DNA from 2 places in the Streptomyces sp. NPDC001153 genome. Region 1 is predicted to be linked to the other one. Evidence: predicted binding sites of a transcription regulator. Region 1 holds the regulator's gene; the other holds the start of a gene.

The links. The regulator HspR, encoded in region 1, represses chaperone genes until heat shock. The targets are predictions, from matches to a motif close to TTGAGNNNNNNNNNCTCAA.
Region 2: lon (endopeptidase La) is a predicted target of HspR. The motif match lies at 4,223-4,241, and genes of this name have one in related genera.

What each region holds. Positions count from the first base shown of each region.
Region 1 covers NZ_JBSFJZ010000017.1:142,148-148,838, forward strand. Annotated here, with positions in the region: gene ACWDEN_RS21075 (helix-turn-helix transcriptional regulator) at 1-334, shown strand, start outside; gene ACWDEN_RS21080 (helix-turn-helix transcriptional regulator) at 331-1,320, shown strand; gene ACWDEN_RS21085 (helix-turn-helix transcriptional regulator) at 1,283-2,329, opposite strand; gene ACWDEN_RS21090 (sugar ABC transporter substrate-binding protein) at 2,627-3,730, opposite strand; gene ACWDEN_RS21095 (heat shock protein transcriptional repressor HspR) at 4,084-4,530, opposite strand; gene dnaJ (molecular chaperone DnaJ) at 4,536-5,708, opposite strand; gene grpE (nucleotide exchange factor GrpE) at 5,745-6,410, opposite strand; gene dnaK (molecular chaperone DnaK) at 6,407-6,691, opposite strand, start outside.
Region 2 covers NZ_JBSFJZ010000022.1:145,654-152,344, reverse strand. Annotated here, with positions in the region: gene ACWDEN_RS25195 (multifunctional oxoglutarate decarboxylase/oxoglutarate dehydrogenase thiamine pyrophosphate-binding subunit/dihydrolipoyllysine-residue succinyltransferase subunit) at 1-73, opposite strand, end outside; gene ACWDEN_RS25190 (HAMP domain-containing sensor histidine kinase) at 377-1,492, opposite strand; gene ACWDEN_RS25185 (response regulator transcription factor) at 1,489-2,229, opposite strand; gene ACWDEN_RS25180 (spermine/spermidine synthase domain-containing protein) at 2,343-3,020, opposite strand; gene ACWDEN_RS25175 (rhomboid-like protein) at 3,218-4,060, shown strand; gene lon (endopeptidase La) at 4,264-6,684, shown strand.

The sequences.
Region 1 (6,691 bases):
CACCCTCGCCCTGGAGATCCGCCATCCCGCCCTCGTCGAGTTCCTCGCCACCGCCTTCGACCGCCTCTGGCGCCTGGCCACCCCCATGTACCCCGTAGCCGCCCAGCCGCCCACCCTGAACGGCATCACGCCCCGCCAGCGCGCCATCGCCGCCCTCCTGATCGAAGGCCACACCGACGCCCACATCGCGGAGAGACTCGGCATGAACATCCGCACCGCCCGCCTGCACATCGCCAAGCTCGCCGCCACCCTGGGCAGCGACAGCCGGGCCCAGCTGGGCTACCTCATCGGGCGGTCCGGGATCCTCGACGTCCAGGGGGAGGCGGGCCGGTGACGCACCGGGAACACGGGGTCGAGGAGTTGTGCGCCGCCGGTGAGGAGGTGTACGAGCGGGCCCTGCGGGAGGGGCGGATCCCCGTCGGCGAGGCCGCCGACGTGCCCTGTCTCACCGAATTCGGCCTGCTCCACCCGGCGCTGGACGACGTCGGACAGCTCGAACCGGTCGCGCCCACCGCGGCACTGCACCGGCTGCTGCGCGCCTCCGCGGCACGGGTCGCCGAGGAACGGCGGCGCGAGGACCGGCTGGTGGAGCGGTTCGGGCCGCTCCTGCGGATCGACGTACGGCAGGACTCCGGCACCGGCGCCGGGCCGGCGATGCTGCGGCTGCTCAGCGGCACCGAGCAGATCAACCGGGCCATCACCGACGCGATGGTCGACGCCACCGAGGAGTCCCTGACCATCCAGCCGCACGCCGGCCTCACCGGCCCGCGCGGAGAGGTGGCCCGCGACACCGCCTTCGGGCGCGATCAGGCGCTGCTGGACCGCGGCGGCCGTATCCGCACCCTCTACCAGCACACCCTGCGCCATGTGCCGGAGGTGTACGGGCCGTTGGAGCACTTCCGGCGCGGCGACACCGAGGCCCGCAGCCTCGACGAGGTGCCGGACCGGCTCATCGTGATCGACCGCAAGGTCGCCTTCCTGCCCGCCGCCGACGACGGCACGCTCGCCCTGGAGGTCCGTCACCCGGCGCTGATCAAGTACTTCGTCACGACCTTCGAGCGGCTCTGGCGGCTGGCCACGCCGATGTTCCCGAAGGCGGTGCAGCCGCCGTCGGTGAACGGCGTCACGCCCCGCCAGCGCGCCATCGCCACCCTGCTCGTCGAGGGGCACACCGACGCCGTCATCGCCGACCGCCTCGGCATGAACATCCGCACCGCCCGCCTGCACATCGCCAAGCTCGCCGCCACCCTGGGCAGCGACAGCCGGGCCCAGCTGGGCTATCTCATCGCACGCTCGGGGATTCTTGATCAGGAACCGTGAGCGCGCCGGCCGGCAGGCCGGGCCCGCGGTGGCCGTCCAGGCCGACCTGGGCGATCCGCACGCCCAGCTGGGTACGGCTGGCCGCGCCGAGGGTCTCCGACAGCCGGGCGATATGGGCCCGGCAGGTGCGCACGCTGATGCCGAGCCGCTCGGCGATCACGGCGTCCTGGTGGCCCTCGGCGAGCAGCGCGGCGATGGACTGCTCGCGGTGCGAGATGCCCTCGATGCCGGTGTCGGGGAGGGGGGCCGTCAGCGGGATGGCGAGGCGCCAGAGCCGCTCGAAGACCGTCACCAGGTATTCGACCAGGGCCGGGTGACGCAGTTCCAGGGCCATCGTGCGGTCGGCGTTGGCCGGGATGAAGGCCACCGTGCGGTCGAACAGGATGAGCCGGTCGATCACCTCGTCCAGGGTGCGGGCCTCGACCGTGTCGCCCATCAGCTCCAGGTAGTTGAGCAGGCCCTGGCCGTGCCGGGCCACGTGCGTGTACAGGTCGCGCATGCGCACGCCCCGGCCGCGCAGGGCCAGTGCCCGGTGCAGCCCCTCGGTCAGCTCGGCCTCCCGGCGGATGCCGCCGGGCTGCACGGTGAGCACCTCGGTCGTGCACGCCTCGGTCGCCTCGTCCATCGCGGCCTGGATCCGGGAGAGCCCGTCCAGCACCCGGATCGCGCTGCCCTCGGCCGGTGCGGCCAGTGCGCCCAGCTGACGGCCGAGTCCGGCGTACCACTCGAAGGCGGCCACCGCCGAGCCCACCCGCCGCTGGCTCTCGCTGACCTCGTCGTAGACCCCGCGCAGCAGCCTGGTCATGACCTCCTGCGGGGAGGTCGGCACCAGCCAGTCCATGTCGTCGGGATCCGGGTGCAGCAGGGCCAGTTCCAGCAGGCAGGGCACCGCCTCGGCATCAGTGCGCGGCACGCGCCCCCGGCGTACGGCCCGGGAATAGACCCGGTCGCCGGCCGCGCACAGTCGGTCGGCGCCGTGTGGATGTTCCTCCGCCCCGCGCCCGGCCATCGCCCATTTCACCCCCGGTGTGCTGCCACTTCCGCAGCGCAACTATGCGCGGCGCCGACCGGGTCCGCAACACGGCTCTCCACAACAGGGCCGCCGTTAAACGCAGTTATGTCCGGGTATCGGCCAGGCTCCGCCCCTCGCATTGCAACAAGCTGATGGTGGTGGCCCGGACCACGTCACGGCATCGTTGGTCCCACTTCCCCCAGGTGTCACCGGCACACCCGGAGGGGACCCGTCCCGCGCCCACGGGGGTGGCGCGGGACGGGGCGCCGCGCAGCCCCGTACGCCTTCGGACGCCTACTTCAGGCCGAGCGCCGTGCACGCAGCCTTGTACTTGGGCGTGCAGATGTCGGCCACGGTGTAGATGCCGTCCGCGACGACCGTGGACTTGATGTTGCCCTTGGTCAGGGCGACCGGCTGGATCAGCTTGGACGGGATGGCCTTGGTGGTGGGGCTGTCGACCTTGTCCTGGGTGAGCGCGTCGAACTGGATGTCCTGGCTGCGGACCCTGGCGACGGCCATCTGCGCGGCGGCCTCGGCCTCGTCCGGGTAGGCCTTGTAGACGCTCATGTACTGCTCACCGGCCACGATCCGCTGGACGGCGTCGAGTTCCGCGTCCTGGCCGGTGACCGGGGGCAGGTTCGTGACGCCGGCGGCCTTCAGGGCCTTGATGACACCGCCGGCCATGCCGTCGTTGGCGGCGTAGACGCCGGCGATGTTGTTCTTGCCGATCGCGCTGATGGCCCTGGCCATCTCGGTCTGGGCGAGCTCCGGCTTCCAGTCCGTGGTGTCGTACGTCGCCGCGATCGTCACCTTGCCGGTCAGCTCGGAGAGCGCGCCCTGCTTGAACTGCTTGGCGTTGGGGTCGGTGGGCGAGCCGTTCACCATGACGATCTTGTTGGAGCTGTCGGCCGAGCCGAGGGCCTCCAGCAGGGTGCGGCCCTGCACCTCGCCGACGAGCTCGTTGTCGAAGGAGACGTAGGCGTCGATCGGGCCCTCGGCGAGACGGTCGTAGGCGATGACCGGAATGCCCGCGTCCTTGGCCTTCTTCACCTCGGGGGCGATGGCGTGCGAGTCGACCGCGTCGATCATGATGATGTCGACCTTCTCGTCGATCATCTTCTGCATCTGCGAGGCCTGCTGGGAGGCGTCCGCGTCGGCGTTGGCGTACTCCACCTTGCCCTGCTTGCCGGTGAGTTCGGCCACCTTGTTCTTGATGATGGGGTAGTCGAACTTGTCGTAGCGGGTGTTGGCCTTCTCCGGCAGCAGCAGGCCCACGGTGATGTCGTTGCCCTTGCTCGGGCTCGCGCTCGCGCCGTCCCCCGTCGCTCCCAGCACGCCACAACCGGCGAGCGAGAGGGTCATCGTGGATGCGGCCACGGATATGGCGATACGACGCATTCGAGGGCTCACTTCAGGTGCGTTCCGGACGTAGGGCAGCTATACGACCCAGGTGTCTGAAAAGACAACGCGTAGGCCGCACCCGGCGTCAAGCGGAACCACTTAACGAGATGGCAACATCACGCTCCGCGCAGCCCGTGAAGGCCTGGAAAGACTACGCGAATCCCCCTTCATGCCCCCGTTACGGACCCTTCACCGACGCCCGCCCGCCTCGCACACCCGACCGAACATTCTCGGCCGAAGAGTCGGGCGGCTCGGTGGAGGTGCCGGAGCGTGGTGCACCGCCGGCAGGTACGGCGAAGGGGCCGGCGGAATCGCTTCTGCCGGCCCCTGGTGGTCCACTCGGTCCCGCGTCAGTCCTGCTGCCGCTTCGGCCGCCACACCACCAGCGCGCTGGTCTGCTGGACCTCCTGGTACGGGACCAGGTCGCGGCGGTAGGAGGCGTGGACGGCGGCCTCGCGCTGCTGCATCGCGGCCGCCGCGCCGTCCAGGGCCGCCTCCAGCTCCGCGACGCGGGACTGCAGCGCGGCGACCTGGTTCTCCAGTTCGATGATGCGCTTGATGCCGGCCAGGTTGATGCCCTCGTCCTGCGACAACTGCTGGACGGTGCGCAGCAGTTCGATGTCGCGGGCCGAGTAGCGGCGGCCCCGGCCCGCGGTGCGGTCCGGGGAGACCAGGCCCAGGCGGTCGTACTGGCGCAGCGTCTGCGGGTGGAGTCCGGAGAGCTGGGCCGCCACCGAGATGACGTAGACCGGGGTCTCCTCGGTCAGTTCATACGGGTTACGTCGACGGCCGTCCATCTCTCTCAGTCTCCCTTCGCGGCCTCGAACAGCTCCGCCCGCGGATCCTCGCCCGCGGTCGCCTCGCGATACGCCTCGAGCGCGTCACGAGCCTTCCCCGACACGTCCTTGGGCACACGCACCTCGACGGTGACCAACAGGTCACCGCGGGTGCCGTCCTTGCGGACCGCGCCCTTGCCCCGGGCGCGCATGGTGCGGCCGTTGGGCGTGCCGGGCGGCAGTTTCAGGGTGACGGGCGGGCCGCCCAGGGTGGGGACCCGCACCTCGCCGCCGAGCGCGGCCTCGGCGAAGGTCACCGGGACGGTCACCGTGAGGTTGTCTCCCTTGCGCCCGAACACCGGGTGCTCGCCGACGTGCACGACCACGTACAGGTCGCCCGCCGGTCCGCCCCGCTCGCCGGGCGCGCCCTTGCCGCGCAGCCGGATCCGCTGGCCGTCGGTGACTCCGGCCGGGATGCGGACCTGCATGGTCCGCGAGGACTTGGCGCGGCCGCTGCCCTTGCACTCCATGCAGGGGTGCTCGGCGATCAGGCCGCGGCCCTTGCAGTCGGGGCAGGGGTCGGTGAGCGAGAAGCCGCCGCCGGAGCCCCGGGCGACCTGCCCGGTGCCGACACAGGTCGGGCACACGCGCGGTGTGCCGTTCTTGTCGCCGGTGCCCGAGCAGGCCTTGCAGGGCGCCTGGGAGGACATCCGCAGGGGCACCGTGGCGCCCTCGATGGCCTCCGTGAAGCTCAGCGTGACCTCGGACTCGATGTCCTGGCCGCGCCGGGGCTGGGTACGCGTGCCGGCGGTGCCGCCGCGGTTGAACAGGCCCCCGAAGACGTCACCGATGCCGCCCCCGAAGCCTCCGCCCTGGGTGGTGGTCCCGCCGCCTCCGAAGAGGTCGCCCAGGTCGAAGTTGAAGGAGCCGCCGGCGCCCGGCCCGGGGCGGAAGCCGCCGTTGCCGAACAGGGCGCGAGCCTCGTCGTACTCCTTGCGCTTCTTGGGGTCGCCGAGGACGTCGTTCGCCTCGGAGATCTCCTTGAAGCGCTCCTCGGCCTTGGCGTTGCCCTTGTTGGCGTCCGGGTGGAACTCGCGGGCGAGCTTCCGGTACGCCTTCTTGATCTCGGCCTCGGTGGCGTCCTTGGGGACGCCGAGGACCTTGTAGTAGTCCTTCTCGATGAAGTCCTTGGTGCTCATCCCCGACGTCCCTCCTTCCCCTCAGTGGTCTTCACGTCAGCCCTCGTCCGGGCCACCGTTCTCCTTGTCGTCGGCCTGCTTCGCCTCGGTGGTGTCCTCGGCGCCCTCGGCCTTGACGGTCTGCGCGCCGGGCTGCGGCTCGGCGACGGCCACCCGCGCGGGGCGGATGGTGCGCTCGCCGATGCGATACCCGGGCTGCAGGATCGCCACGCAGGTCGTCTCGGTGACGTCCGGCGCGTAACTGTGCATCAGGGCCTCGTGGATGGTCGGGTCGAAGGGCTCGCCCTCCTTGCCGAACTGCTGCAGGCCCAGCTTGGCCGCGACGGTCTCCAGCGACTCGCCCACCGACTTGAAGCCGCCGACCAGTTCGCCGTGTTCCCGCGCGCGGCCGATGTCGTCGAGCACGGGCAGGAGCTCGGTCAGGAGGTTCGCGATGGCGATCTCCTTGACCGTGATCCGGTCCCGCTCGACGCGTCGGCGGTAGTTCTGGTATTCGGCCTGGAGGCGCTGGAGGTCCGCCGTGCGCTCGTTCAGCGCGGTGCGCACCTGGTCCAGCTGGGCGACCAGACCGGCACTTTCGGTTCCGTCCCCGGCCGGGGCCGCCCCCTTCTCGGAGGAGGCGGCCTTCGGCTCGGCGTCGTCGGAGGTGGCGCCGGAGGGGACGTCGGGCTTCTCCTCAAAGCCCGGGGTCTCCTCCGTCACGCGGCACCGTCCTTGCGCTCGTCGTCCACGATCTCGGCGTCCACGACGTCGTCGTCGGCGGCCTTGGCGCCACCGGCGGCGGCACCCTCCGGGCCGGCCTGCGCGGCCTGGGCGTCGGCGTACATGGCCTGGCCCAGCTTCTGCGAGACGGCCGCGACCTTCTCGGTGGCGGTGCGGATCTCGGCGGTGTCCTCGCCCTTGAGCTTCTCCTTCAGCTCGGCGACGGCCTCCTCGACCTCGGTCTTGATCTCGCCCGGGACCTTGTCCTCGTTGTCCTTGAG
Region 2 (6,691 bases), on a different contig from region 1:
ACGCGGCAGCGGGGTTCTTCCCGGCTTGGTCGTCGGTCGAGACGCTCGGGTTACTGGGGGACTGTGGCGACACGGCGGCAACCGCCCTCTTCCGCTTCACAAGGTGATGGACAGCGGAAATAAAGGCTACGCCTCCACAGCCGGGAAGGTCAGGTCGAGCAAGGTCATCGTCGCGTAAGTCACATCGGAAATCTTGTTTCAGGGCTTGATATGGCGGGAAACAAGCGTGGTTCCGCATGGAGGAGGGTGCACCGGTCCCGGCCCGGCGCGCCTTCGTTCGACGGGTGGCGCGGGCCTGCTCCTGATCACACGTGTCCAGCTGCGCGGGAACGGCAGCGACCGTCGTGGATCTTGTGCTTCCGGTTCGGACCCTACGTCAACTCGGGACGGAAGTCAGTCCCGGAAGAGTGACGATGATCCGGCAGCCGCGCTCGGATTCGGCCACACCGATCCGGCCGCCGTGCAGATCCACCGCCCAGCGGGCGATCGCCAGGCCGAGTCCGGTGCCGCCGTCGCTGCCCGGCCCGTGCGGCCGGGTCACCGCGCCCCGGTTGAACCGCTCGAACACCCGGTGCCACTCCGACCGGGGAATGCCGGGGCCCTCGTCCAGGACCTCCAGCTCCAGCGACTCGGGCTGCGGCCCGCGCCGCGCCTTCACCGTCACCCGGCCGTGCGGCGGGCTGTGCTTGACCGCGTTGTCGATCAGGTTGGCGACGACCTGGTGGATGCGCTCGGGATCCGCGTGCGCGGTCAGCTCCGGCGGGGAGACGTCCAGGTGCAGATGGACGTCGGTACGCGTGTGGCTGCCGGAGCCGGAGGCGATGCCCGCGCGCGCCGAGGCCACCATGTTGGCCTCCTTCAGCACGCCCGAGAGGTACGGCCACACCTCGAAGCGCCGCATCTTCAGCGGTACGACGCCGTTGTCCAGCCGGGACAGGTCCAGCAGGGTCTCCACGAGCCGGCCCAGCCGCTCGGTCTGCTTCAGGGCCGTCCGCATGGTCTCCGGGTCGGCCTCGGTGACCCCGTCGACGATGTTCTCCAGCACCGCGCGCAGGCCCGCGATCGGGGTGCGCAGCTCGTGGGAGACGTTGGCGACCAGCTCCTTGCGCTGGCGGTCCTGGGCCTCCAGCTCGTCCGCCATGACGTTGATCGTCTGGGCCAGGTCGCCCAGCTCGTCCCGGCGGCCGTCGCTCACCCGGCGGGTGTAGTCGCCCTCGGAGATCGACCGCGCCACCGCGTTCATCTCGTCCAGCGGCATGGTGAGCGAGTGCGCCACGAACTGCGTGATCAGCAGGGTGGCGATCATGGAGAAGACCGTGATGAAGCGCAGCTCGGTCTTGGTGTGCACCGCGATCATCGACAGACCGGTGGTGATCAGCACCGAGATGACGACGAGCGCGCCCAGCTTGGTCTTGATCGAGAACGGGCGCACGCCGCCCCAGGGATCCTCCCCGGGGCTTCTCCGCGCGGCCTGACGCCCGTCGACGCTCATGGCGTGGGCGTCTCCAGCGCGTACCCGACGCCGTGCACCGTACGGATCCGCTCGGCGCCGATCTTCCGGCGCAGCGCCTTGATGTGGCTGTCGACCGTACGGGTGCCGGAGGCGTCCGCCCAGTCCCACACCTCGGCCAGCAGCTGCTCCCGGGAGAGCACCGCGCGCGGGGTGTTCGCCAGGCACACCAGCAGGTCGAACTCGGTGGGCGTGAGATGGACGTCCTCGGACTTCACCCGCACCCGGCGCTGTGCGTGGTCGATCTCCAGCTCGCCGAGCCGCAGGATGCCGGAGCGCGGGGTGGCCGCGGCCAGCGCCGCCCGCTCCACCCGGCGCAGCAGCACGTGCACGCGTGCGGCCAGCTCCCGCATCGAGAACGGCTTGGTCATGTAGTCGTCCGCGCCGACGCCGAGACCGACCAGCATGTCCGTCTCGTCGTCGCGCGCGGTCAGCATCAGCACCGGCACCGGGCGCTGCGCCTGCACCCGCCGGCAGACCTCCAGGCCGTCGAAGCCCGGCAGCATGATGTCGAGGATCAGCAGGTCGGGCTGCCAGGCCTCGGCCGTGTCGACGGCGGCCGGGCCGTCCGTCGCGGTCTGTACGAGAAATCCCTCGGCACGCAGCCGGGCCGCGATGGCGTCGACGATCGTGGGGTCGTCCTCGACGACCAGCACCCGGCGCTGTGCGCCCGGGGTGGTCGTCGCCGCGCCGCTCTGGGAGGTGTGTGTCTGCTCCATCGCCCGCCCCTGCTTGTTGCTTTCCGGAACCAGTGGGGTGATCCCATGTCTGCGATTGACGCTTGAATGATCCGCGTCAGGGCAGCACATTACGGGGATCCACCGTGCTGTCGCTATCCAGGGCGGACGCCGAGGTGCACGGCGTCCGGAACGCCCCGGGCAACGGGCACCTCTTCGGTACGCACCTGCTGGAACCCGGCATTCCGCAAGGTACCTTCAAATTCCGGAGACGGTTCGGCGGACCACACCGCGAGCACCCCGCCGCAAGTCAACACCCTTGCGCAGGCGGCGAGTCCGGCGGGTGAGTAGAGGGTGTGGTTGCCGTCCGTGACCGTCCAGCCGGGACCGTTGTCGATGTCCAGGCAGAGCGCGTCGAACGTGTCGGATGTCTCATTGACGAACGCCACGAGGTCATCCTGCACGACCTCGGTGCGCGGGTCGGCGAGCGCCGTGGCGGAGACCGCCGCCAGCGGCCCGTCCCGGTGCCAGTCGATGACGGCGGGCTCCCGCTCCACGACGGTGATCCGCCCCCACCCGGGGCTCGCCGCGGCATGTGCGAGTGAGAACCCCACGCCCAGCCCGCCGATCAGCACGTTCGGCTCCGGCCGCCCGTCCAGCGCCCGGTACGCGGCGTCGACCAGCAGCCGCTCCGAGCGGCCGTCGGAGGTGTCCATCAGGAAGCAGCCGTTGGCGATGATCTGCAACAGTGCTCCGTGCCGGCGCAGCACCACCTCGCCGTACGGGCCGTCGCGCCGGTCGAGGATCACGGGGGAGTCGTACACGGCAGTCATGCACCCATCCTCCTTGAACACACCTTGACCTTCACGGGAATTAGAAATGTCGCACTGATGTGCACCCTTTCGGTGCGGGGCGAGGACGCGGCCGGAACGTAGGAGGTTGCTGTGAATCGGCTCTCGCGTGGCGTCGGTCATAGACAGCGGCCCCCGGAAGCCGAAGGGTTGGGGCAGAACGGAAGGAGTGCCACAGCGTGGAACGGACCGCGACGGGCCCTGCGGCGGCCGCGTCCCCGCCCCTGACGGGCGCGCCCTTTCCGGACGGCCTCGGCGCCGTCCCGGTGCCCGCGATCGCGGACCTGCTGGACGGCGTGCCACGCCAGCGGCACGCCACGCCCCTCGCTCCCGCTCCCGGACCCGCCCCCGTCGAAGGGCGTCCGGCCGCACCGCTCCCGCTCTCGCTCCCCTTTCCGCTCTCGGTTCCGCGGCTGTGGCGGCTGCTGCCCACCCCCGCGGGCACCCCGTTCACCTTCGCCTACATGGCCGTCCTGGCCGTCACCTCCGTGTTCGCGACCCTGGCCGACCCCGCCCTGGTGCAGGCCCTCTACCAGGACTCCAGCACGGACGTGGCCCACCTGGTGCGCACACCCGCGGTGGTGCTGCTGGCGAGCGCGCTGTGGATCGCGGGCGGTGTCCTCTCGCCGTACGCGGTGGCGTTCGTGCTGGTGCTCACCGCGCTGGAGCGGCGGATAGGGGGCGCGCGTGCGGCCTGCGTCTTCCTCGCCGGGCACGTCCTGGCCACGCTCGCCACCGAGATCCCCGTGGGCCTCGCCGTCCTGGTCGGCCACCTTCCGCCCACCTCACTGCACCGCCTCGACTACGGCATCAGCTTCGGCGTGGCAGGCAGCATCGGCGCCCTGTCGGGCCTCCTGCGTCCCTGGCTCCGCTGGCCCCTTCTCGCCCTGACGGCCGCCGAACTCGTGAGCGACCTGATCGCCTTCGTGGACCCGATGACGAACTGGGGCCACCTGATCGCGCTGACGATAGGTGTGGCGAGCTGGCCTTTTGTACGCCGGTGGGTTGACGCGCCCCGATAGGGGCGCGGGACTGTACCGATGTGCGGCTCCGCCGCGCGGGCGCGCGAAAGCGCCGCGCACCCGCACCCTCACCCGCGAACGCACCTTCCACGGCACCCCCTTGGGCGAACGTGATCGCTGAGAGCGAACAGACAAGGGGAACACCAGCCCTCCCCTCAACGGTTGAGTCGGCATAGCTCAACTTGACTGCCGAAGGGGAGATCATGGCTACTGAGTCACCGGCGTTCACGCTCGTCCTGCCCGTGCTGCCGCTCGACGACGAGGTCGTGCTGCCCGGCATGGTGGTTCCGCTGGACCTGAGCGACGCCGAGGTACGGGCCGCGGTGGAGGCCGCGCAGGCCGCCGCCCGGTCGGAACCGGGCAAGCCCAGGGTGCTGCTGGTGCCCCGCATCGACGGCACGTACGCGAAGACCGGTGTGCTGGGCACGGTCGAGCAGGTCGGCCGGCTGGCCGACGGTGACCCGGGGGCTCTGATCCGCGGCCGGAGCCGGGTGCGCATCGGCGCCGGCACCACCGGTCCCGGCGCGGCCCTGTGGGTCGAGGGCGCCCGCATCGACGAGAGCGTGCCGGACCCGCTGCCGGGCCAGGTCGCCGACCTCGTCAAGGAGTACAAGGCGCTCGCCACCGCCTGGCTGAAGAAGCGCGGCGCCTGGCAGGTCGTGGACCGCGTCCAGGCCATCGACGACGTCGCCGCGCTCGCCGACAACTCCGGATACTCGCCGTTCCTGACCATCGAACAGAAGGTCGAACTGCTGGAGACCGCCGACCCGGTGGCCCGGCTCAAGCTCGCCGCACAGCAGCTCCGCGACCACCTCGCCGAGCAGGAGGTGGCCGAGACCATCGCCAAGGACGTCCAGGAGGGCGTCGACAAGCAGCAGCGCGAGTTCCTGCTGCGCCGCCAGCTGGAGGCCGTCCGCAAGGAACTGCGCGAGCTGAACGGCGAGCAGGACGGCGAGGAGTCCGACGACTACCGCGCCCGCGTCGAGGCCGCCGACCTGCCGGAGAAGGTCCGCGAGGCCGCGCTCAAGGAGGTCGACAAGCTGGAGCGGTCCAGCGACCAGTCCCCGGAGGGCTCCTGGATCCGCACCTGGCTGGACACCGTCCTGGAGATGCCCTGGAACGAGCGGACCGAGGACGCCTACGACATCCAGGGCGCCAAGGCGGTCCTGGACGCCGAGCACGCGGGCCTTCAGGACGTGAAGGAGCGCATCACCGAGTACCTCGCGGTGCGCAAGCGGCGCAGTGAGCGCGGGCTCGGCGTCATCGGCGGCCGGCGCGGCGGTGCCGTACTGGCCCTGGTGGGTCCGCCCGGCGTCGGCAAGACCAGCCTCGGTGAGTCGGTCGCGCACGCCATGGGCCGCAGGTTCGTCCGCGTCGCCCTCGGCGGCGTCCGCGACGAGGCCGAGATCCGCGGCCACCGCCGTACCTACGTCGGCGCGCTGCCCGGCCGGATCGTGCGGGCCGTCAAGGAGGCCGGGTCGATGAACCCGGTGGTCCTGCTGGACGAGATCGACAAGGTGGGCTCCGACTTCCGCGGCGACCCGGCCGCGGCCCTGCTCGAGGTCCTGGACCCGGCGCAGAACCACACCTTCCGGGACCACTACCTGGAGGTCGAACTCGACCTGTCGGACGTGGTGTTCCTGGCCACCGCCAACGTCCTGGAGGCCATCCCGGAGGCGCTCGCCGACCGTATGGAGATCGTCCGCCTGGACGGCTACACCGAGGACGAGAAGGTCGTCATCGCCCGCGACCACCTGCTCCCGCGCCAACTGGAGCGGGCGGGACTCGGCAGGGAAGAGGTCGTTCTGGAGGAGAGCGCCCTGCGCAAGCTGGCCGGCGAGTACACGCGCGAGGCGGGTGTCCGCACCCTGGAGCGCTCGATCGCACGCCTGCTGCGCAAGGTCGCGGCCCAGCACGAACTCGGCGAGCGGGAGCTGCCGTTCACCGTGAGGGACGCCGACCTGCGCGATCTGATCGGGCGCCCGCACCACGTGCCGGAGTCCGCCCAGGACCCGGCCGAGCGCCGTACGTCGGTCCCCGGTGTGGCGACCGGTCTCGCGGTCACCGGCGCGGGCGGCGACGTGCTCTACGTGGAAGCCTCCCTGGCCGACCCGGAGACGGGCGCCGCGGGCCTGACCCTGACCGGTCAGCTCGGTGACGTGATGAAGGAGTCGGCGCAGATCGCGCTGAGCTTCCTGCGCAGCCACGGAGCCGAACTGGAGCTGCCCGTGGGCGACTTGAAGGACCGGGGTGTGCACATCCACTTCCCGGCGGGCGCGGTCCCGAAGGACGGCCCGAGCGCCGGCGTCACGATGACGACGGCCCTGGCGTCCCTGCTCTCCGGCCGCCTGGTCCGCACGGACGTCGCCATGACCGGCGAGGTCTCGCTGACCGGCCGGGTGCTGCCCATCGGCGGCGTGAAGCAGAAGCTGCTCGCCGCCCACCGCGCCGGGGTGACCACCGTGATCATCCCCAAGCGCAACGAACCCGACCTGGACGACGTCCCGGCCGAGGTGCTGGACAAGCTCGACGTCCACACCGTGACCGACGTCCGCCAGGTCCTGGAACTGGCACTCGCGCCCGCGACGAACGGCGCGACGCCGGAGGTTCCCCTGGCGGCGTGACGGACGC